4 regions of the Neobacillus niacini genome follow, and region 2 is predicted to be linked to each of the others. Evidence: predicted binding sites of a transcription regulator. Region 2 holds the regulator's gene; each other region holds the start of a gene.
The links. The regulator Rex, encoded in region 2, represses fermentation and respiration genes when NADH is low (regulators of the CRP and FNR family bind a similar motif). The targets are predictions, from matches to a motif close to TTGTGAAATATTTCACAA.
Positions count from the first base shown of each region.

Region 1: a site for Rex is predicted at 4,001-4,018, ahead of ACN6MT_RS17440 (formate/nitrite transporter family protein). Genes of this name have one in related genera too.
Region 3: a site for Rex is predicted at 1,024-1,041, ahead of ACN6MT_RS14360 (cytochrome c oxidase subunit 2A). Genes of this name have one in related genera too.
Region 4: a site for Rex is predicted at 3,517-3,534, ahead of hcp (hydroxylamine reductase). Genes of this name have one in related genera too.

Region 1 covers NZ_CP183883.1:3,528,660-3,533,914, forward strand. Annotated here, with positions in the region: gene ACN6MT_RS17430 (hypothetical protein) at 1-1,892, shown strand, start outside; gene ACN6MT_RS17435 (ribose-phosphate diphosphokinase) at 2,129-3,079, shown strand; gene ACN6MT_RS17440 (formate/nitrite transporter family protein) at 3,142-3,969, opposite strand; partial or broken gene ACN6MT_RS17445 (glycosyltransferase family 1 protein) at 4,292-4,621, shown strand; gene ACN6MT_RS17450 (glycosyltransferase family 4 protein) at 4,667-5,255, shown strand, end outside.
Region 2 covers NZ_CP183883.1:583,561-588,815, forward strand. Annotated here, with positions in the region: gene groL (chaperonin GroEL) at 346-1,977, opposite strand; gene groES (co-chaperone GroES) at 2,031-2,318, opposite strand; gene ACN6MT_RS02575 (CPBP family intramembrane glutamic endopeptidase) at 2,601-3,323, shown strand; gene ACN6MT_RS02580 (YdiK family protein) at 3,320-3,520, shown strand; gene ACN6MT_RS02585 (redox-sensing transcriptional repressor Rex) at 3,567-4,220, opposite strand; gene moaC (cyclic pyranopterin monophosphate synthase MoaC) at 4,252-4,749, opposite strand; gene ACN6MT_RS02595 (ABC-F family ATP-binding cassette domain-containing protein) at 4,936-5,255, shown strand, end outside.
Region 3 covers NZ_CP183883.1:2,932,425-2,937,679, reverse strand. Annotated here, with positions in the region: gene ACN6MT_RS14365 (type III polyketide synthase) at 1-517, opposite strand, end outside; gene ACN6MT_RS14360 (cytochrome c oxidase subunit 2A) at 1,237-1,386, shown strand; gene ACN6MT_RS14355 (cytochrome c oxidase subunit II) at 1,408-1,884, shown strand; gene ACN6MT_RS14350 (b(o/a)3-type cytochrome-c oxidase subunit 1) at 1,884-3,548, shown strand; gene ACN6MT_RS14345 (DMT family transporter) at 3,569-4,477, opposite strand; gene ACN6MT_RS14340 (carboxypeptidase M32) at 4,536-5,255, opposite strand, start outside.
Region 4 covers NZ_CP183883.1:3,903,439-3,908,693, reverse strand. Annotated here, with positions in the region: gene ACN6MT_RS19320 (aldo/keto reductase) at 1-41, shown strand, start outside; gene ACN6MT_RS19315 (Na+/H+ antiporter NhaC family protein) at 101-1,555, shown strand; gene hcp (hydroxylamine reductase) at 1,677-3,356, opposite strand; gene ACN6MT_RS19305 (metallophosphoesterase family protein) at 4,367-5,255, shown strand, end outside.

The DNA of each region.
Region 1 (5,255 bases), 2.9 Mb from region 2:
CTTTAGCTCCACGCTTATCCCAATCACTCTGGAGCATTGCGTATGGTCTATTAGAACGATTATGTCATTTTTATATCATGGAAGAGGAAGTAGAGAGCTATTTAAGTAGAGCGAAAATTAGCTGTTATCGCTCGGTGGTTGAAGGTGTTCACGAGTTGTTCTCGAATGCCTTTGGACCTAAATTAGCATACCGATATACGATTGAATCAGAGGAACTAGTAACCTTTGACCGGACTAAAAAAGATTTTGTTAAGAAAACCCGATTCAGGATGCCGTATTCAGCTAAGGAAAAGATTTTACCAAAAGGGGTCCGTTTTGTTCAGATTATCCATAACGGCCAATGTCTTTCTGTTATTCTTGAAGGACATCTCTATCAACAATATCTGCCTGGCCAATACCATTCCTTCAATGGCGAACTTTATAAAATTGAAAAAGTCGATATAGAGCATGGATTTGTGGAAGTTACCTATGAACACATTTTTGAGCAGAAATACTACCGTCCTATTACTGAGTATAAAATAAGCCAGATGGCAGAGCATCGCAATTTTAAGAAGAAGACTATTTCATTGGAACAGTTTGAAATCTGTATGGGATCGGTGCAGGCAGAGGTAAGTGTTAAAATGAACGGTTATGTGGAAATGAGTGAAATGTTAAACTTAAAATCCATGAAGGTTCATTCTTATCATCAAGATGAGCAGATAACCAGGCAGTATGAGAACGGTCATCTTTTGCAGATTGAGATACGTTCAAAACTGGGGGAAATTGAAAATGCCAGAAAAATTGAGTTTACTCTTGCTTTATTATTGAATGAGTTGTTTTTATCTTTATTCCCGGATACTCATCATTTTGTGAGGGCTTGTCCAGCTCTGGATGAATCCTTCTTTGACCAGTCAGTTTCCCAGTCTAAACATTTACAATGGATTACTCCTTCATTCCAAGTAGATCATGACCTTGAGGTGGAAGGGAGGATCTCACTATATATTATTGAGGATTCGCCTGTGCACCTTGGTTTGTTAGAAGCGATTGGTCATAATTGGGAAAAAATCTTTGATATGTTAAATGACTATCTATTTTGGTTATTACATGAAAGTAACGGAAGTAGTGAATATCTTTATTTCGGTTACGACCACTATCCTAAGGAATTGGCTTTAAGCGAAACTTTTACGGTTCTAGATACGTTGATAACGAGGAAAAAACTAAGGGAAGTTCGAACAGGCTATCTTGGACATATGCTAGATGGAGAAATCATAAAAATCAACAGCAGTGAAGCGCAATGCGTGTTTTGTGGCAGAACTGTTGCTGCTGCGCAAGTCATTCACCTAAATGATGGCAGACAAAGGTGCCTTACTTGTAATGAGACGGCCATCGACCATGTATTACTAGTGGAGCCACTTTATAGAGAGGTACGTCAATTTTTTAAAGATGTATATTTAGTAAACTTGCCTGAAGATATAGCGCTATTCGTGTTAAGTACGGATGAAATTCATAAAATGAGTGGTTTACCTTTTATACCAGAGGCAGGTAATCCACGATTGACCGGTAAAGCCAGCATGGATGATGATGGAAACTTAAAGGTTCTAGTTGAAAATGGGTCACCGAGAAACCATACACTATCCACCTTAGCGCATGAATTAACCCATATTTGGCAATTGGAGAATTTACAAGTGGATCTGTTGCAACTCGAAGAACTTGAGGGATTTGCCTCATGGGTAGAGGTCCACATGATGACTCAAATCGGAGAAGTTCCATACGCCAATATGTTGAAAGAACAACTTGAAAAAGGTCAAGACCACTATGGCAGGGGTTACCGACTTATAGAAGAGAAATTATCTATCCTCCCATACAATGCGACTCCATTTGACTTGTATGTACCTGATGAGGCTAGAATGTAACTAAATAGAAATAGCTTAGTGTAAAAGGGTCCACACTAAGCTATTTTTTTATTAAGATTACGGATAAAGTCGGTTTATATTAAATGTTAATGAGGCAGCCTACTAGAAATGTCCCATACTAACGATTAGTTCTGAAGTTCTCTAAATGAAATATTGTTCTAATGACTTCATTTCATGTAAAATAAGTAAATGAGGCGTTAAGGAATTGTAAAAAACAAAAGCATGGGGGACATAAAGTGTCGTATCAATTGAAAAAAGGGATTAAATTGTTTGCATTAAATTCAAATCAAAGCTTGGCAAAGGAAATAGCTAAGCATTTAGGTTGTGAGGTCGGGAGGAGCTCGGTCACTCAATTTAGTGATGGAGAAATTCAGGTGAATATAGAAGAAAGTGTGCGCGGCTCCGACGTTTATGTCGTGCAATCCACCTCGCACCCGAATAATGACCATATCATGGAGCTGCTCATTATGATAGACGCGTTAAAAAGAGCATCAGCGAAAATGATTAATGTAGTTATTCCTTATTACAGCTATGCACGCCAGGATCGAAAAGCAAGATCACGCGAGCCAATTACTGCCAAATTAATTGCGAATCTCCTTGAAAAATCAGGTGCTACCAGGATCCTCACGATGGATTTTCATTCACCGCAGGTCCAGGGATTTTTTGATATTCCTGTAGATCATTTAATTGGAATCCCAATTCTTTCAGAGTACTTTGAGAGAAAGGGACTTGAGGATGTGGTTGTCGTTGCCCCGCATAACGGTGCTGTTGGAAGAGCGAGGAAAATGGCCAAGTACTTAAATGCCCCGATTGCCCTCATTGATCGACGTCGACCTGAACCTAATGTTTCTGAAGTTTTGGAGATCATTGGAAACGTTGAAGGGAAAAATGCCATTATTGTTGATGACTTAATTAATACTGCAGCTACGCAGACTTTTGCAGCCAAAGCATTAGTTGAGCATGGGGCAAAGACAGTTTTTGCTTGCTGTACACATGCTGTTCTCTCACAATCTGCTGTTGAAAACATTGAATCATCAGCAATTGAAGAATTAGTGATAACGAACACGATTGAACAGACTGAAGAAAAGAGAATTAATAAAATTACGATGCTTTCTGTGGCTCCATTACTAGCAGACGCTATTGACCGAATTCATAATGAAAGAGCAGTAAGTCCTTTATTTGAATAAGCAAATGAAAGAGTCGTGATAATCACGGCTCTTTTACTATCTCTTCAATCAAGAACCGAAGTTTATAGTCTAATTTTTTTATCTAATATTCCTGTTTTTTTAGCCCCTTCAATGACAGTGTATTCGTTCTTTTTATAAGAAAACCAATAAGCCATTCCAATAAAGAGTGCTCCGCCGACTGCATTACCTAAGAAAACAGGAACAAAGTTACCTAAATAATCCATCCATGTGAGGTGTCCAGCAAATATCGCTGCTGGTATGACAAACATGTTGGCAACCACGTGTTGGAATCCGATTGCAACAAAAGCCATGGTCGGGAACCAAATTCCTGCAATTTTACCAATCATGTCTTCGCTGCCATACGATAACCATACGGCTGCAGCCACAAGCCAATTGCACCCGATACCAGAGACAAAAGCTTGAAGAAACGTAGCATTTATTTTATGTTCAGCAATATGAATCGTACTCTCTAAGTATTCGCCAGTTTCTGTTAATCCAACGATATGTCCGAAGAAATAAGCAACGAAGATAGCACCGAGAAAATTGCTTATCGTGATGAGCAGCCAGTTAAGCAAAACTTGGTTTGTTTTTATTTTATTAGCAAATTTTGCTAATGGAACGACCATCATATTTCCTGTTAGAAGTTCTCCACCTGCGATTAAAGTCAGAATCAGTCCGATTGGAAAGACAGAGGCACCTAAAATCGCGCTAAGTCCGGTTAAACTTTCGGATAAGGGAGCGGTGACGCGGATATATAAAAGGAATCCTAACGAAATAAATGCACCTGCCTGGAACCCTAATAGTATGGTTGTTAGTAATGGGTAACTTGTCTTTTTAATTCCATTTTTAATTGATATTTCTAGAATTTGATCGGGTTTATGTAATGACATGATTAGATTTCCTTCTTTCTTATTGCTCGGATTGTGAAGTGCATCACATATGATTCGCCTTTATTTTAACGCAATAGAGCATAAGATGCTGTGAACATTTCATTAACTTTATAATTTATGGAAGACTTGTCTACACCTTTCTGAACCAGGTGCGTAAGCTAGTAACATAAGAGTTTCAGAAAGGAGTGGAAATAAGATTCATAGGCTCAAGATAGCGATCATAACTCCAGGTGTTTATCCAATCCCTGGTAATAAATCCAGTTCTGTTGAGTTAGTTGTACAAAAAACATCCAATCTTCTACAAAAAGATGTAGATGTAATTATATTTGGAAAAAAGACTAAAAACCAATCCTTCATTGAAAGACAGGGGAATATAACCTATTATCGGTTTCAATTTAATAACAAAACCTATATTCATGAAGTAATTGAACAGCTGCAACAAGATAAGCCTGATATTATTCAAATTGAGAATCGTCCTAGATTTGTAAAATTCATTCGTAAGGCAATTCCTGATGCTAAAATTATCCTTTTTCTGCATTCAGTAACATTTATCTCCCCTCCATACATGAAAGATCACCTGCTTTTAAATTATCTAAATCAAACAAATGCTATTGTTGTAAATAGTCAATTTTTAAGAAATTATTTAATAGAAAAAACAAATGGAAATGCAAATAAAATATATGTTAATCATTTGGGAGTGAACACCGACCAGTTTAAACCTAAGTGGCAGCTAGATAGTTCCACAACATTAGAAATTCTAAGAAAAAATCTAGGTTTATCAAATAATAAAGTTTTACTTTATGTAGGCAGATTGGTTGAAATAAAAGGGGTGCATCATATTTTAGAAGCAATGCCGGATCTCATTAAAGCTGACCCTTCTATACGACTGATCATTGCAGGAAGCCCAATTGAACAAAAAGTATATTCTGACCATTTAAGAAATCTGGCTGAAAGTGTAAAGGACTACGTTGTTTTTACTTCATTTGTACCGAATGATAAGGTTCAGGAATTGTTTCAACTATCAGATTTACTAGTAGTTCCTTCTGCCCAAAATGAAGCTTTTGGACTTGTAAATTTAGAAGCGATGTCAACCGGTACCCCTGTTATTGCTACAAGATCCGGCGGTATGCCTGAAATTATTGACCATGGAATAACCGGATTGTTAATAGATCCTTCTAATGTACGTGAAGAATTGACCAAACACATACTTAACTTGCTATCCGATCCCAGAAAGATACAGCAAATGGGTAAGGAAAGTGTCATGCGGGTTAGAAACAATTTTACCT
Region 2 (5,255 bases):
TGCTCAGCCCTCCTTATTCCATCAGTCTGTTCGCATTATGAACTTAAAGTGCACGTAGTGAACCTGTTGTTTTGATTATAGAAGGGACAGAAAATTGTGTCAATAAATAATTAATATATTTTGAGATAATTCTGTAAATTACTGCTTAATAACAGCCAATAAATATATAAGAATTTACTAATTTACATGAGAAACATGAAATTATCCTTTATGTTAAAGAAAAAAACCACTCCCTAATTTAATAGGAAGTGGTTTTTGATATAGATATAAATTTTTCACTGACTACTTCACAGAATGAAGGAGAAATAGCAATAAACTATTTCTCAGATGCTTGGCTCAAAAGCCTTACATCATGCCGCCCATTCCACCCATACCGCCCATGTCAGGCATTCCGCCTTGACCAGCTGGTTCTGGCTTGTCAGCAACAACTGCTTCAGTTGTTAAGAACATTGCTGCTACAGACGCTGCGTTTTGAAGTGCAGAACGAGTAACCTTAGTTGGGTCAACGATACCAGCTTCGATCATGTTTACCCACTCACCGCTAGCAGCGTTGAAGCCTGTTCCAACTTCTTCGCGCTTTAAGCGGTCAACGATTACAGATCCTTCAAGACCAGCGTTGTGAGCGATTGTACGAACTGGCTCTTCGATCGCACGTAAAACGATGTTTACACCAGTTTGGATATCGCCTTCAGCTTGGATTTCAGCAACCTTGTTGTATACGTTAAGAAGGGCAACACCACCACCGGATACGATACCTTCTTCAACCGCAGCACGAGTTGCGTTTAAAGCGTCTTCGATACGAAGTTTGCGCTCTTTTAATTCAGTTTCAGTTGCAGCACCAACTTTGATAACTGCTACACCGCCAGCTAATTTAGCTAAGCGCTCTTGTAATTTTTCACGGTCAAATTCAGAAGTAGTTTCTTCTAATTGAACACGGATTTGGTTAACACGAGATTGGATCTCTTCAGTTGCACCAGCACCCTCAACGATTGTTGTGTTTTCTTTCGTTACAACAACCTTAGAAGCGCGTCCTAAAGATGTGATTGTAGTAGTTTTCAATTCACGGCCAAGCTCTTCAGTGATTACTTCACCGCCAGTTAATGCAGCGATATCTTCAAGCATTGCCTTACGACGGTCACCAAAGCCAGGAGCTTTAACAGCAACTGCATTGAATGTTCCGCGAAGTTTGTTCAATACTAAAGTAGAAAGTGCTTCACCTTCGATATCTTCAGCAATTAACAATAATGGTTTGCCTTGTTGAACCACTTGCTCAAGGACAGGAAGGATTTCCTGAATGCTTGAGATTTTTTTGTCTGTGATTAAGATATATGGATTTTCTAATACAGCTTCCATTTTATCTGTGTTTGTTACCATGTAAGCAGAAGTATATCCGCGGTCAAATTGCATACCTTCAACCACATCTAACTCAGTTGTGAAGCCTTTTGATTCTTCGATTGTGATAACGCCGTCGTTACCAACACGCTCCATCGCTTCAGCAATTAGTTGTCCTACTTCTCTATCATCAGAAGAAATAGCAGCAACTTGTGCGATAGACTCTTTGCCTTCGATTGGCTTAGAAATAGCCTTTAAGCCTTCAACTGCTACAGTGACTGCCTTTTCAATCCCTTTACGGATACCCATTGGGTTAGCACCCGCAGTTACGTTTTTCAAACCTTCACGGATCATTGCTTGAGCAAGAACCGTTGCAGTAGTTGTTCCGTCACCGGCAACATCGTTTGTTTTGCTAGCTACTTCAGCAACAAGCTTCGCACCCATGTTTTCAAATGCATCTTCTAATTCGATTTCTTTCGCGATTGTTACACCATCATTTGTGATAAGTGGTGAACCAAATTTCTTTTCAAGAACCACGTTACGTCCTTTAGGTCCAAGAGTAACTTTTACTGCATCTGCTAACGCATCAACACCACGAAGCATTGAGCGGCGTGCTTCTTCACTAAATTTAATTTCTTTAGCCATGTTCAAAAAACCTCCTCGTATTTTTTAAACTCAATATTGTTTTTAAAAAATCCTTATTGTCCAACTACAGCAAGGATATCGTTTTCGCGTAAAATTAAATATTCGTTTCCTTCAAACTTCACTTCTGTACCAGAGTATTTTGAGAAGATAATACGATCGCCTACAGAAACTTCAAGAGCAACACGTTCGCCACTTTCAAGCACTCGGCCTGTACCTACGGCAACAACTTTTCCTTCTTGAGGCTTTTCCTTAGCTGAGTCTGGTAACACGATACCGCTTGCAGTTTTTTCTTCTGATTCGACAAGCTCAATGACAATACGATCACCTAGTGGTCTTAACAAATCAAACAACCTCCTCAAATAGATATGTAATTCTGACTTATTAGCACTCTCTTAACATGAGTGCTAACACAATTCTTATAATAATAAATGGAAAAAAATTTTGCAAGTATGAAGCAGTAATTTTTTATAATTTTTTGCAACCTTACAAGTATGTGATTTACAAGCAGGAATATACATAGTTTTTAAAGAGAATCTTTAAAATTGAAACAACCCTGCCATTATTAGTAGAATGAAGAATAGGGTAAAATATTTTCATTAGCTGCCTAAAGGAGATTTATTAATTTGAAAAGGGAATATTGGATTATTTTAATTGTCTATATAGCCATGCAGTTATCAAGCCTAGTAGGAATTCCTGGACTGATGTTCCTATTTGGCTATTTAGGGATGAATCAAGGGCTCGTTGTTCCCTACTGGTTAATTTTCAGCTTCACCCTTGCTCTAATCATCATTTTGTTCGTTTTAAGAACAGAAATGAAGAAATCAGGATTGAATGAAAGGGGCAGTTCCTTTGGCTTTGCCGCCGTCTGGGCTGTATTTGGGGTATTTCTAGCTTTATTCGCACAAGCTCTCGCTGCAAATATTGAACGGCTTATCGGGGTTGAGATGGGCTCAGAAAACACACAGCAAATTCTTACCATCATCGAATCCTTTCCGCTGGCCATCTTAGTAAGTTCGGTAATTGGCCCCATATTAGAGGAAATTGTTTTTCGAAAAATTATTTTCGGTACTCTCCATAAACGACTTAACTTTTTCTTCTCAGCGTTAATCAGTTCTGTTGTTTTTGCCTTAGCCCACATGGAGCCGCATCATATACTGCTCTATTCCGCAATGGGCTTCACTTTTGCATTTCTTTATGTAAAAACAAAACATATCCTTGTACCGATTTTTGCCCATGTTGCGATGAATACATTAGTTGTCGTTATTCAGTCAGTTTATAAAGATGAAATTAATGAAATCATTCGTGAGGCAGAAGCTATTCAAAACTTTATCGGAGGCTTTCTATGAGACGTTCACCCTTGTTTTCCGGGATTATTTATATCGTGCTCGGCTGTTTATTTACTTATTTTGCAATTGAAGATGTCACCCTAAACGGATGGGGGTTCTTCAGTTATCTGCTCGTTATTCTAGCGACTTTCGATTTCGGATCTGGTTTAAGAATGATTTTCTTTTACAATCGGTATAAAGACAAAATAAAAAAATAATCATTTAAAAAGCCTTTTCACTTTTTCATGTGAAAAGGCTTTTCCTTTATTCTTCTATTTCCTCTGTTGGGTAGTGTTTCAGGAAGTAGATAAGTGATTGTAATTCGACGGCCAAATCGATATGATGGACCCTTATGGATGAAGGAACATTTAAACGTGCAGGGGTAAAATTTAATATCGCTTTAATATTGGATTTTACAAGTCGATCTGTAATCACCTGAGCGACTGGAGCAGGTACCGTCAGGATTGCAACATGAATATCATCATTGCTTAATACCTTCTCAAGCTCATCCATATGGTACACGGGTACATCCCGGATTGTCGTTCCCATTTTGTTCGGATCCACATCAAACGCACATTCTATCTTTGTATTATTATTCTTTAAAAAGTTATAATTTAGAAAGGCAGTTCCAAGATTACCTACCCCAATTAACGCTACTTTTGTTAATTCATCTTGATCCAGTGTTTTTCGAAAGAAGGTTAATAGGTAGTTGACATTGTAGCCATATCCCTTTTTCCCTAATGCACCAAAATAAGAAAAATCCCGGCGAATCGTTGCTGAATCCACCTTCACTGCCTCACTTAATTCTGCAGAAGAAACCCTCTGTTTACCTGAAGAGTGAAGATTCTTTAAAAATCGATAATATAAGGGCAGCCGTTTCGCTGTCGCTTGTGGTATTTTCATTGTTTCGTTACTCATACTCTCCCACCCCTCATAAAAAGTTGTTCATTTATCTAACTTGTTCGGTTCGGTGGAAATCCCCATTTTTCCCACCAGTTTTTTCAACCAAATAGGTTTTTCCAATAACCATACCTTTATCTACTGCTTTACACATATCATAAACAGTAAGTGCGCATGTGGAAGCAGCTGTTAACGCTTCCATTTCAACACCTGTATTTCCTTTTGTTTTGACAGCAGCTGAAATATTCAATGTATAAGCGGCATCGTGTTCCTTTTCCCATGAGAATGATATATTAACTCCCGTCAAAGGTATAGGATGGCACATCGGGATTAAATCCCACGTTTTCTTTGCCCCCATTACCGCAGCAACTTGTGCTACTGCAAGAACATCGCCTTTTTTCATTTCATTATTTGTTATTTTATCATATATTTCTTTACTAACCGTAATGCTGGAATGAGCAAGTGCCGTACGAGCCGTTTCTGGCTTATCGCTAACGTCCACCATTTTCGCTCTTCCTTCTTCGTTAAAATGAGTAAATTCAGACATAAACAGTATCCTCCCACAAAATCATACTATATTTTTAACATTTTGTCTGTGAAACTTTGAGCGAATGATGACGAATTTACATTTTTTTCTTTAAGTATTCCTTCTTATTTTCTCCAATGACATCCCACTTTATTGCCGACATTGGTGGAATAAGGTACACTTGTTTTAGTAATAGAGGTGAAAAAAATGATATTATTACAAGTTAATCAACTAGCAAAATACTATGGTGCAGACCTTATTTTATCGAATATAAAATTAGAATTACAAACTCGGGACCGTGTTGCACTTGTCGGGCGTAACGGTGCAGGGAAATCGACATTATTAAAAATTATTGCTGGGCATTTGTCACATGATGGCGGCGAAATTATTAAGCCAAAAGGGGTAAGCATTGGCTATTTGGCCCAGAATACTGGACTAGAATCAAATTTATCGATTTGGGATGAAATGCTGACCGTATTCGAATCACTAAGAGCTATGGAAGCGTCACTTCGACAACTCGAGGTTCA
Region 3 (5,255 bases), 2.3 Mb from region 2:
GTTCAACCGAAAGCACTAAGACCTTGGAATCTGGATAGGCTTTGCAAAATTCAAATGCACGCGATATTCCGGCAGCACCTCCGGCGCAGCCAAGCCCCCAAATGGGAATTCTTTTGGTGTTTTCCTGAAACGGTAATCGATTCATGATTCTTGCCTCTATGCTGGGGGTTGCCATACCTGTTGTTGAAATATAGAATATCGCGTCAATTTCTTCACAATGTATTTCTTTAGCTAAGAATGTCTCATTTTTAAGGCATTTCTTAATTGCCTGCATTCCCAATGTCACAGCAGATTCAATATAGGCATTGTTTTTATCTGCAAATGAATGGTCTTCTCTATACCAGACAATATCTTTTACGATGTGTCTTTTTTCGATTTGACCATTTTGGAAGGCTTTAAGCAGCCTTTCGATATCCTTAAATTTTTCTGAAAAAAGTTCCCTGGCAAAGTCAATCGCTTGCTCTTGTTTAATTACAAACTCCGGAACTGCTTCTGCTACTGAAAGAATCGTTGGCATTCGTTTAATCTCCTTGATTGTAGGTAATGGTATTTTTTCCAAAATAAGGAGATATATGTACAAAAAAAAGCTTCCCTGCTTGAGGGAAGCCAACGTTTTGAAGGTTGTTGTTGTTGTGCTCTTTGATTATAACTGAAATGCTGCAGCTAAATCATTACGAAAACATTTCCAATTTTCTTAAAAGCCTTGAATGGCCATTACTCCAATAAATAAAAAGCACCTGATTACGGCGCTTTATCAGCTTTTACTGTTTCTCTGATTGAGCTTGAACCTCAATTTTAATCTTTTTGTCTGCTAAGGATCCACAGACTTTACAATATTCAATTTGGTCATAGAGGAGACGGCATGGTTCACAATAATATTTTTCCATTCGTAACACGCTCGCTTCTCAAAATTTAGATACATCTATAATTATTCTATGAAAAAGTTTCAAATTTGTGACAACTATTGATAAAACAGGCTTTTTAGATCATAACAGAGATAATCAATTACTTTTATCACAGGTAATATGTGATAGTTCACAAATTAGCCACAAGTTCAATCCTATTATTGTGATATAAATCACTGTTATATCAATTTATTACTATTAACATAGTACTTATCTAAGGAATGAACATTTTGTGAACTGTCAATTTTGTTATTTTATCTTCACAATTGTTTTGTATTATGAAAGAGAACTTATTATTTTTATTTAACTATTCTGAAGGGAGTCTTGGGGGATGGCGAAAGCGGAATTGAAAACAAACAAAAAAACAGAAATTGAAGACAGCTCTTCTCTTAAAGGGACATTAGCGTCCGTTTTCTTTTTGGGAATCTTTTTAGTTGTCACTTGGGTAAGTGTGTACTTCTTATTTTTAGACCGTTTTTAGAGAGGGAAAGGGGAAAAAACCATGCATATGCATAAGTTTGAAAAAATTTGGCTTATATTCGGTATAGGCGCACTAGTGGTTTTCTTATCTGTAGTAGGCGTAAGCGCTTTTTATTTAGGAAACAAGCCGCCAAGCTGCTTAACTACTATTGATCCAAAAAAAGTTGATACCCAGGCTCCATTTGATAAGCCGGGATTAAACAAGGTCGAAGGAAAAGAATGGGACTATGAATTAGTGTATGTCGCTTCTGCCTTCTTCTACAATCCTGGCGAAGTAGAAGTGCCTCTTGGAGCGAAAGTAAAAGTTATTGCGACAACAAAAGACGTTGTACATGGTTTTCAAGTAGCTGGAACAAATATCAATATGATGCTTGAACCAGGTTATGTTAACGAGATTGTCACAACATTCGATAAAGAGGGCGAATACTTAGTGGTATGTAATGAGTACTGTGGTACAGGTCACCACTTAATGAGTTCTAAGATAAAGGTGGTTAAATAATGAGCAGCCAAACAACAAAATTAAAAGTTGATCCACGTGATGGAAAGCTTGCGATGGCACACTTTTATGTTGCCTTTATCGCTTTAGCTTTAGGCGGGCTAATGGGATTACTGCAAACCCTTGTCCGCTCTGGTAAATTTGAACTTCCATGGGGTATTGATTATTATCAAGTTTTAACTGTACATGGCGTTTTAATGGGTCTTGTTTTAACCACGTTCTTTATAATGGGATTCCAATATGCTGCTGTCAGCCGTACAGCAGGTACTCATTCACCAGCAGCACGCCGGATTGGCTGGATTGGATTTTGGGTAATGACGGTTGGAACAATTATGGCGGCAACAATGGTTTTACTGAAAGAAGCTTCTGTTCTTTACACTTTCTATGCACCATTAAAAGCACATTGGATTTTCTACTTAGGTATGACATTTGTGGTTGTTGGCAGCTGGCTTGATGGTGCTGCCCAAATTATGACTTATGCAAGATGGCGTAAAGAAAACCCAGGTAAACCTAGTCCATTGTTAAGCTTTATGGCTATTATAAATACAGTAATGTGGATTGTTGCAACACTAGGTGTCGCGTCAACCGTATTATTCCAGTTACTTCCATGGTCACTTGGCTTGGTAGATACCGTTGATGTCCTTGTCAGCCGTACATTGTTCTGGTATTTCGGGCACCCGCTCGTGTATTTCTGGTTACTTCCTGCTTATATGTGCTGGTATGCGATTATACCAAAAATTATTGGCGGTAAAATTTTCTCAGATTCTTTAGCACGTTTATCTTTTATACTGTTTTTACTATTTTCCATTCCAGTTGGTTTTCACCATCAACTAACTGAGCCTGGTATTGATCCAGCGTGGAAATTTTTACAGGTAGTTTTAACGTTCATGGTTATCATCCCGTCATTAATGACAGCATTTTCTTTATTTGCAACGTTTGAAAGATATGGTCGTTCTAAAGGGGCCACTGGACTGTTTGGCTGGTTCAAAGTTTTACCTTGGAAAGACGCTCGTTTTACAGTTCCATTCATTGGAATGGCAAGCTTTATCCCTGCTGGTGCAGGCGGTATCATCAATGCTTCCAACCAAATGAACCAAGTGGTTCATAATACTATTTGGGTAACAGGGCATTTCCATTTAACTGCGGCAACCTCTGTTGTGTTAACATTCTTTGGAATTACTTTTTGGCTTGTTCCGCACTTGACTGGACGTAAGTTAACGAAAGCAATGAACAAATTAGCAATTATTCAAGGTTGGGTTTGGTTTATCGGAATGGCCTTTATGTCAGGTGCTATGCATTTCCAAGGTCTTCTTGGCGGTCCTAGACGTTCAGCCTTCTCAACATACGGCGATTCAGCGCAAGCAGCTGAATGGATTCCTTACCAAATTGCACAAGCAGTTGGTGGCTCTATTCTATTCCTTGGAATCATTTTAATGCTTATTATTTTTGTTAATCTTGCTTTCTTTGCACCTAAAGGAGAAGAAGAATTCCCTGTAGGTGAAGCAGAGAATTTAGAAGAAAAAGCACCAATGATATTTGAAAACTGGAAATTATGGCTGGGTATTACAGCTTTACTTATCCTTTTCGCTTACACTATACCATTTATCGATATGATTCAAAATGCACCTCCAGGATCACCAGGATTTAAAACATGGGGTTCTTGGTAAAAATGCCAAAAAGGCTTCATTTATAGTGAAGCCTTTTTTTGTTGAATTTTTAAGGTTGTTTTCGGCAAGTTTACCAGAATAACTGATAACAAGATAATAACAGTTCCAACAAATTGGAGGACACCGAAGTTTTCATTATACAGAAAAACACTTAGTAATGTGGCAGCCACAGGTTCTACGGTTGCGATAATAGAAGCTTTACTGCTCTCCATTCTCTCAAGGCCCTTTGTATATAATAAGTAAGCTATTACGGTTGGAAATAACCCTAAACCTACTCCGTAAAGGATGACTTCCCTATTTATTAACAGACTTCCTTTCTCAATAAGATCTGTAAATAGAAGTAACGTTATTGCGGCAACTAAGAAAGTATAAAAAGTAACCGTGAATGGGCGATATTTTGCTAAAGCAAATTTTCCGAATATAGTATATAAAGCGTAACCGAAACCGGCGCCTAATCCTGTTAATATCCCAACAAGATTCAATGATGGCGTATCTTTTAAACTAACTCCAACAATTAAAACACAACCTATCAATGTCCCAATTACTGAAATGATTTTCCTGCTATCCATCTTTTCTTTTAAAAATAAATAAGAAAGAATCACTACAAAGGTAGGAGCAGTATAAAGTAAAATAACAGAAAATGATAGACTCAATTGGTTAATAGAAGTAAAATAACACCAATTAAATAGAACAATACTGAAAATCCCGGTTCCAATGAAGTATTTACTATCGACAAAATGAATTTTCATTTGTCCTGGATATTTTATTATGCCGATTATCCCAAGCAGCAACACTGCTGTGACTACCCTCAAGGTAACAATCTCCATTGAAGTAAAACCTAAAATAGCTAATTTTCTAACAAAAATTGCGATGATGCCCCACAAAGCTGCACTGACGGCAATCATCATAATTGGTCCAATCTTCCCCATTACACACACCCTTTATGAAATAAATAAGAAGGGAACTTTTCTTTCCCTCCTTACCCTCCTACTCACTTAATTGATATACTTTTCCATATTTCTCAAATAAATAATCAATTAGATATTGAGCATTTAATCCTTCCCCTGTTACATCATGAAGGATTTCTAAAGGTTTTTTCTGCTTCCCATACCGATGAATATTCTGCGTCAGCCATTCCTTGATTGGCAGCAAATCACCTTCCTCTAACAATTGGTCAAAGTTAGGCAAGTCTACAAGCATTTTGTTCTTAAACTGAGCAGCATACATATATCCCAGTGCATACGACGGGAAATAGCCAAAACTTCCCCCTGCCCAGTGAACATCCTGAAGGACACCTTTTGCGTCATTGTCTGGTGTAATCCCAAGATATTCTTGATATAATTTATTCCAAACCGTAGGAAGATCCTTCACCTCTATCTCTCCATTAAATAAACCTTTTTCAATTTCATAGCGAATGATGATATGGAGAGGGTATGTTAATTCATCTGCTTCAATTCTAATCAACGAAGGCTTCGATTCATTTATTGCTCGGTAGAAATCTTCTATAGAAACTTCATCAAACTGACCTGTTGCATATGTCTTCAAGAGCTCATAGTTATTTTTCCAAAAAGAAAAACTGCGGCCGACAATATTTTCGTAGAACAGGGATTGCGATTCATGTATCCCCATTGATGTTCCAGTGCATAGCGGCGTGCCAATCAAGTCCTTTGAAATATTTTGTTCATATAACGCGTGACCGCCCTCATG
Region 4 (5,255 bases), 2.7 Mb from region 2:
AATATCGCAATATTATGAAGATGAATTTAAATGAAGAATAGATAAAAGTGCATGTTGAGTTTAGATTAGAAAGTTTAGTATAGAAGAGGAGAGTTCTGGTATGAATAAAAGACTAGAGTTTAGAGGTGGCTGGGGGACTGCGTTTATTCCAGTCATGATATTTTTGTTTTTCTGCATCTTGTATTTTATCGTGTTTAAAGCATTTGAAATGTATGCACTTGCCATGGGTGCTTTCGTCGCATTGATGGTAGGTTCCGTGTTGGTGAAAAAGGGCAACTACGATCGTTTCTGGGATTCCGTCTATGAAGGCGTAAAGGAAGCTGTACCGATTACCATTCTGCTGTTTGTGATCGGGATGTTCTCGGCGCTGATCAAAGCGACGAACATTTCTGCAGGTTTCGTATGGCTTGCTGATTCGCTAGGCGTGGATGGAGGATTATTCACCGCGTTTACTTTTTTAGCTGTTTGTGTGATTTCTACTGCTACGGGATCATCAATCGGAACCATGTTTACATGCTTCCCTATATTCTATCCAGCAGGAGTATTGTTGGGATGTGACCCTGCCATTTTAGCGGGAGCTATCGTGAGTGCTTCTATTTTTGGAGATAACTTGGCACCGATATCCGATACCACCATCATCTCGGCAGGAACGCAAGAATATACAAAAAAACAAGGCTTTGCTGACATCGGCGGCTGTGTTGCCACCCGACTAAAGTATTCCTTGGTTGCAGGTGTAATCTCGTTTGTCTTGTTCTGGATTTTCGGCGGTGGCGGCACGGCAGGCACGGGTGCAGCGGAAATCCTCGAGAAGAACATGAATCCAACGACATTGGTCATGCTGGTTCCAGTAGCTGTCATGTTAATAGTGGCCATTAAAACCCGCAATATCTATAAAGCGATTACGGTAGGAATCCTTTTAGGAACCATCACGGGTCTAGCATTTAACCTTTTAACGTTTGACCATGTCATTTCCGTTAAAGATGGTGCACCTGCAGGTTTCCTAACAGGCGGTATCAGCTCGATGATGGCAACGGTCACGCTGGTTATTTCCGTTTACGGTATCATGGGTGTGCTTAACGGTGCGGGTGTGCTTGAAAAAGTCACAAATGGCATCCTTAACAGCAAAATGGGTCAAACCGTACGCGGTGCTGAGTTTGCTATGATGTTAGGAATCTCGTTTACTACGTTGATTTTCGGTGGTGTGACCAGTGCATCCATGACTACATTCGGAAAAGTTCAGAATGAAATTGGCAAACGTGTCGGTCTCCATCCTTATCGCCGTGCCAATCTACTTGACGGTTTTGCAAATGCTATCGTGCTCGTCATCCCGTTCTTAAGTGTTTTTGTCTTCCTCGGTGCATTATTGTCAGATGGGTATGATTTTATAAAGCCGCTAACCCTAACACAAGTCAGCAGCGGTATGATTTATTGTATGATGCTGTTTTTAGTTCTTTTGTTCTCGATCATAACGGGGTGGGGCCGCCAATTTGAAGGCGCAGAAGGGAAACCTGTTAGCAATAAGCAAGAACCTACAAACCAAAGTGCTGTAATGTAAAGGGGAATCACAGCATCTTATCTGGTGCATTTGTTTAATATATAAGCAAAAAAAATCCAGGGAAAGCCAATGACTTTTCCTGGATTTTTTTCCTTCACCCCCATCGGGAAGGGGCCAATTATTAAACTAATGCACTTTCCTGAATTTCAATTGAGCTGTTCATGAACAGTTCCAAGTCATCTTTAGTATTTGAAATGCCGCCTACACCAAAATTCTCAATTAAGAAGTTCGTGACGTTTGGTGATAAGAAAGCTGGTAATGTTGGTCCAACGTGAATATTTTTCACACCCAAGTAAAGTAAAGATAAGAAAACGATAACCGCTTTTTGCTCATACCATGCAATATTGTAAGATAACGGTAATTCATTTACACTTTCTAATCCGAATGCATCTTTCAATTTTAATGCAGTCATGACTAGAGAGTAAGAATCGTTACATTGACCGGCATCAAGGACTCTTGGGATTCCGTTGATATCACCTAAATCTAGCTTATTGTATCGATATTTTGCACAACCGGCTGTTAAAATGATCGTATCTTTTGGAAGCTCTTCAGCAAACTCTTTATAATACGTTCTGCTCTTATGGCGGCCATCACAGCCAGCCATGACAAAGAATCGTTTAATATCACCCTGTTTCACAGCTTCTACAACTTGATCAGCTACTTGAGCCACTTGATTATGCGCAAATCCACCAACAATTTCACCTTTTTCAATTTCTACTGGTGGTTGGCACTTCTTTGCATGCTCAATCATAACGGAGAAATCTTTTATACCATCTTCATTTTTAGGAATATAGGTTACACCTTCAACAGCAGTAGCCCCAGTTGTATACATTCTTCCTTTATAAGATTCCTTTGGTGGCACGATACAGTTCGTCGTCATTAAAATCGGACCGTTAAAGCTCTCGAATTCACGCGTTTGTTCCCACCATGCATTTCCGTAATTACCGACAAAGTGATCATATTTTTTGAAGGCTGGATAATAGTTTGCCGAAAGCATTTCACTATGTGTATACACATCTACTCCGGTCCCTTCCGTTTGCTTTAATAACTCTTCCATATCTTTCAGGTCATGACCACTGATTAAAATCCCTGGATTTTGACGTACACCAATGTTTACTTTCGTCATTTCAGGATGGCCATACGTTGATGTATTGGCTGTATCTAAAAGCTCCATAGCATGAACGCCGTACTTTCCACATTCCATTGCAAGGTCAATCAATTGTTCCATACTCACTGAATCATCTGTGATCATTACAAGTGCTTTTTGCATAAACGCGTCTAGCTCATCATTTTCATAGCTAAGATTTGCCGCATGTTTTAAATAGGCAGCCATACCTTTCAACCCGTAAGTCACTAACTCTCTTAATGAACGAATATCTTCATCTCTTGTAGCTAAAATACTAACTTCTTGAGAAGCAGATTTCATTTCAAGCTGAAAATTAGTTTCACCATTCCAAGTGACAAAATCGCTATGGTTGTCTAACGTGTACCCTGCATTTATGATTGCCGTTTTAATTTCTTCGCGAAGCATTAATCCTTCTCTTACTGTATTCAAAAATTCATGTTTATCCCAATTTGCATTTGTAATGGTCATAAAAAGACCATTTACGATAAACTGATTTGTTTTCTTTTGATTAATTCCGATTTCACGAGCGATTGTATTTACAATCGCTACTCCCTTAATCGTGTAAATCAATAAATCTTGCATATTTGCTAAATCATCTTTTTTTCCACATACTCCAACAACCGTACAACCTGTGCCTTTTGCAGTTTCTTGACATTGAAAACAAAACATACTCATTTATTTTTCCTCCAGTGGTGATTTTCAATTTCTAATTCTTCTACAACAAACACTTTATCTTCGTTAGTTTGAATTTTTGAATAAGTATCATAAGAAATTAACGATATAATCAACTTGTTTACATGGCTATTATAATTTGTTTATTTTGAATTTGGAGCGTTCCAGAAACAGTTCACAAACACGTCAAAAAGATTTGAACATTCCGTGAAGAGAACAAATTTCTAGGATGATATCATTTTTCTAAACCAAAGACGAGGGAGTAAAACTGTTAAACGATCTCCCAGCGAATCCGGGATGGTGGAAGCCGGACAGATGACATAACAGCAAATGGGCCTCAGAGGGCGAAGTAAACGATCATTGATTTAGTAGCTTAGATGCAGAGCCAGCGTTAAAGGGCTAAGAGTGTGTAAGTACTCAATTGAGTGGGTATGTTGATACATATCAAACAAGTTGGTACCGCAGGTTAACACTTGTCCTTGAATTTTTATTTGAGGGTAGGTGTTTTTTTATATTTTCATAACGGATTTTTGATTCACTGTGTTTTTAATATAGACGGAAGATTTCCGACTAAATTGAAAAAATGCCATATTTCTTCATAAATAAAGGAAGGTTTTCCGGTTAACTGCTTGAAATCCTTTGATTCAGTCATATTTAGAGCAGTTAACGGGAATCTCTCCGCTTATATCAGCTTCAAAAGCCACCACTTTATACATTAGCCGGAAATTCTCCGCCTTTGAATAGTCATCGTTACAAAGAAATTCACTCATGAATATTAATAACAGATGCGGAAAGGAAAAATGCTAGGAATGATGATAAATTTGCGCTCAATTAGCTATAAAAGGGATGAATACAAGTTCAGCCTTCTTTATCAAATGTCAACATATGCAATCTTTACCAAATTTACACTAATAATTTACATTGCATAAACACGGAATTAAAACTTCCCTGTTACTCTTTTTATAGATTTACTTTGCTATTATATTTCTATAAAGGGATGTGGAGATTTAATTATGAGTAATTATGATTTGCAAAAGGGATTAGACAGACGACGCTTTATCAAAATTGGCGGGTTGAGTACATTGGCATTAACACTAGGGACAGCGGGTATTCCGGCTAATATGTTCACAGATAAGGTACATGCCGCAGCAAATGAGGAGTTCAAGCTTCAATTCAAACCAGACGGAAAATTTAAAATTGTTCAGTTTAACGATACTCAAGATGATGAAAACATTGACCGTCGTACGATCGAGTTAATGGAAAAAGTCCTTGATACTGAAAAACCAGATTTTGTTGTCCTAAACGGCGACAACATTACAGGTGGCTGTGATACACCTCTTGAGATGAAACAAGCAATAAATAATGTGGCACAACCGATGGAGCAGAGAGGGATAAAGTGGGCGATTACATATGGAAATCATGATGAGGACTCTACTCCAAAAAGTGGTCTTAATGAAGAGGACATGCTCCAAATTTACATGTCTTACAAATACAATTTGAACAAGCCGAGTGTAAAAGATATTACGGGTACAGGAAATATGAATCTCCTTATCAAAAATTCCAAAGGTACGGACGCAGCTTTTAATCTTTGGTTGCTTGACAGTGGAAGATATGCTCCTACTACTATTGCTGGTCAAGACTTTAAGGGATATCCAACTTGGGACTGGCTACGTTTTAACCAAGTAAGCTGGTATAACGAAACCTCTAAAAAATTAGAACAGCAATGGGGTCACAAGGTTCCTTCGCTTGTATTTATTCATATTCCACTTTGGGAACATCGATATATGTGGTTTGCGAGTGTTGATAGTAGAACGGACGAAAACCACGCTAATGCTGTCAACAAGCATAATATTGTCGGAGAAAGAAATGAAGAAGAATGTCCAGGGCCAGTTAATAGCGGTA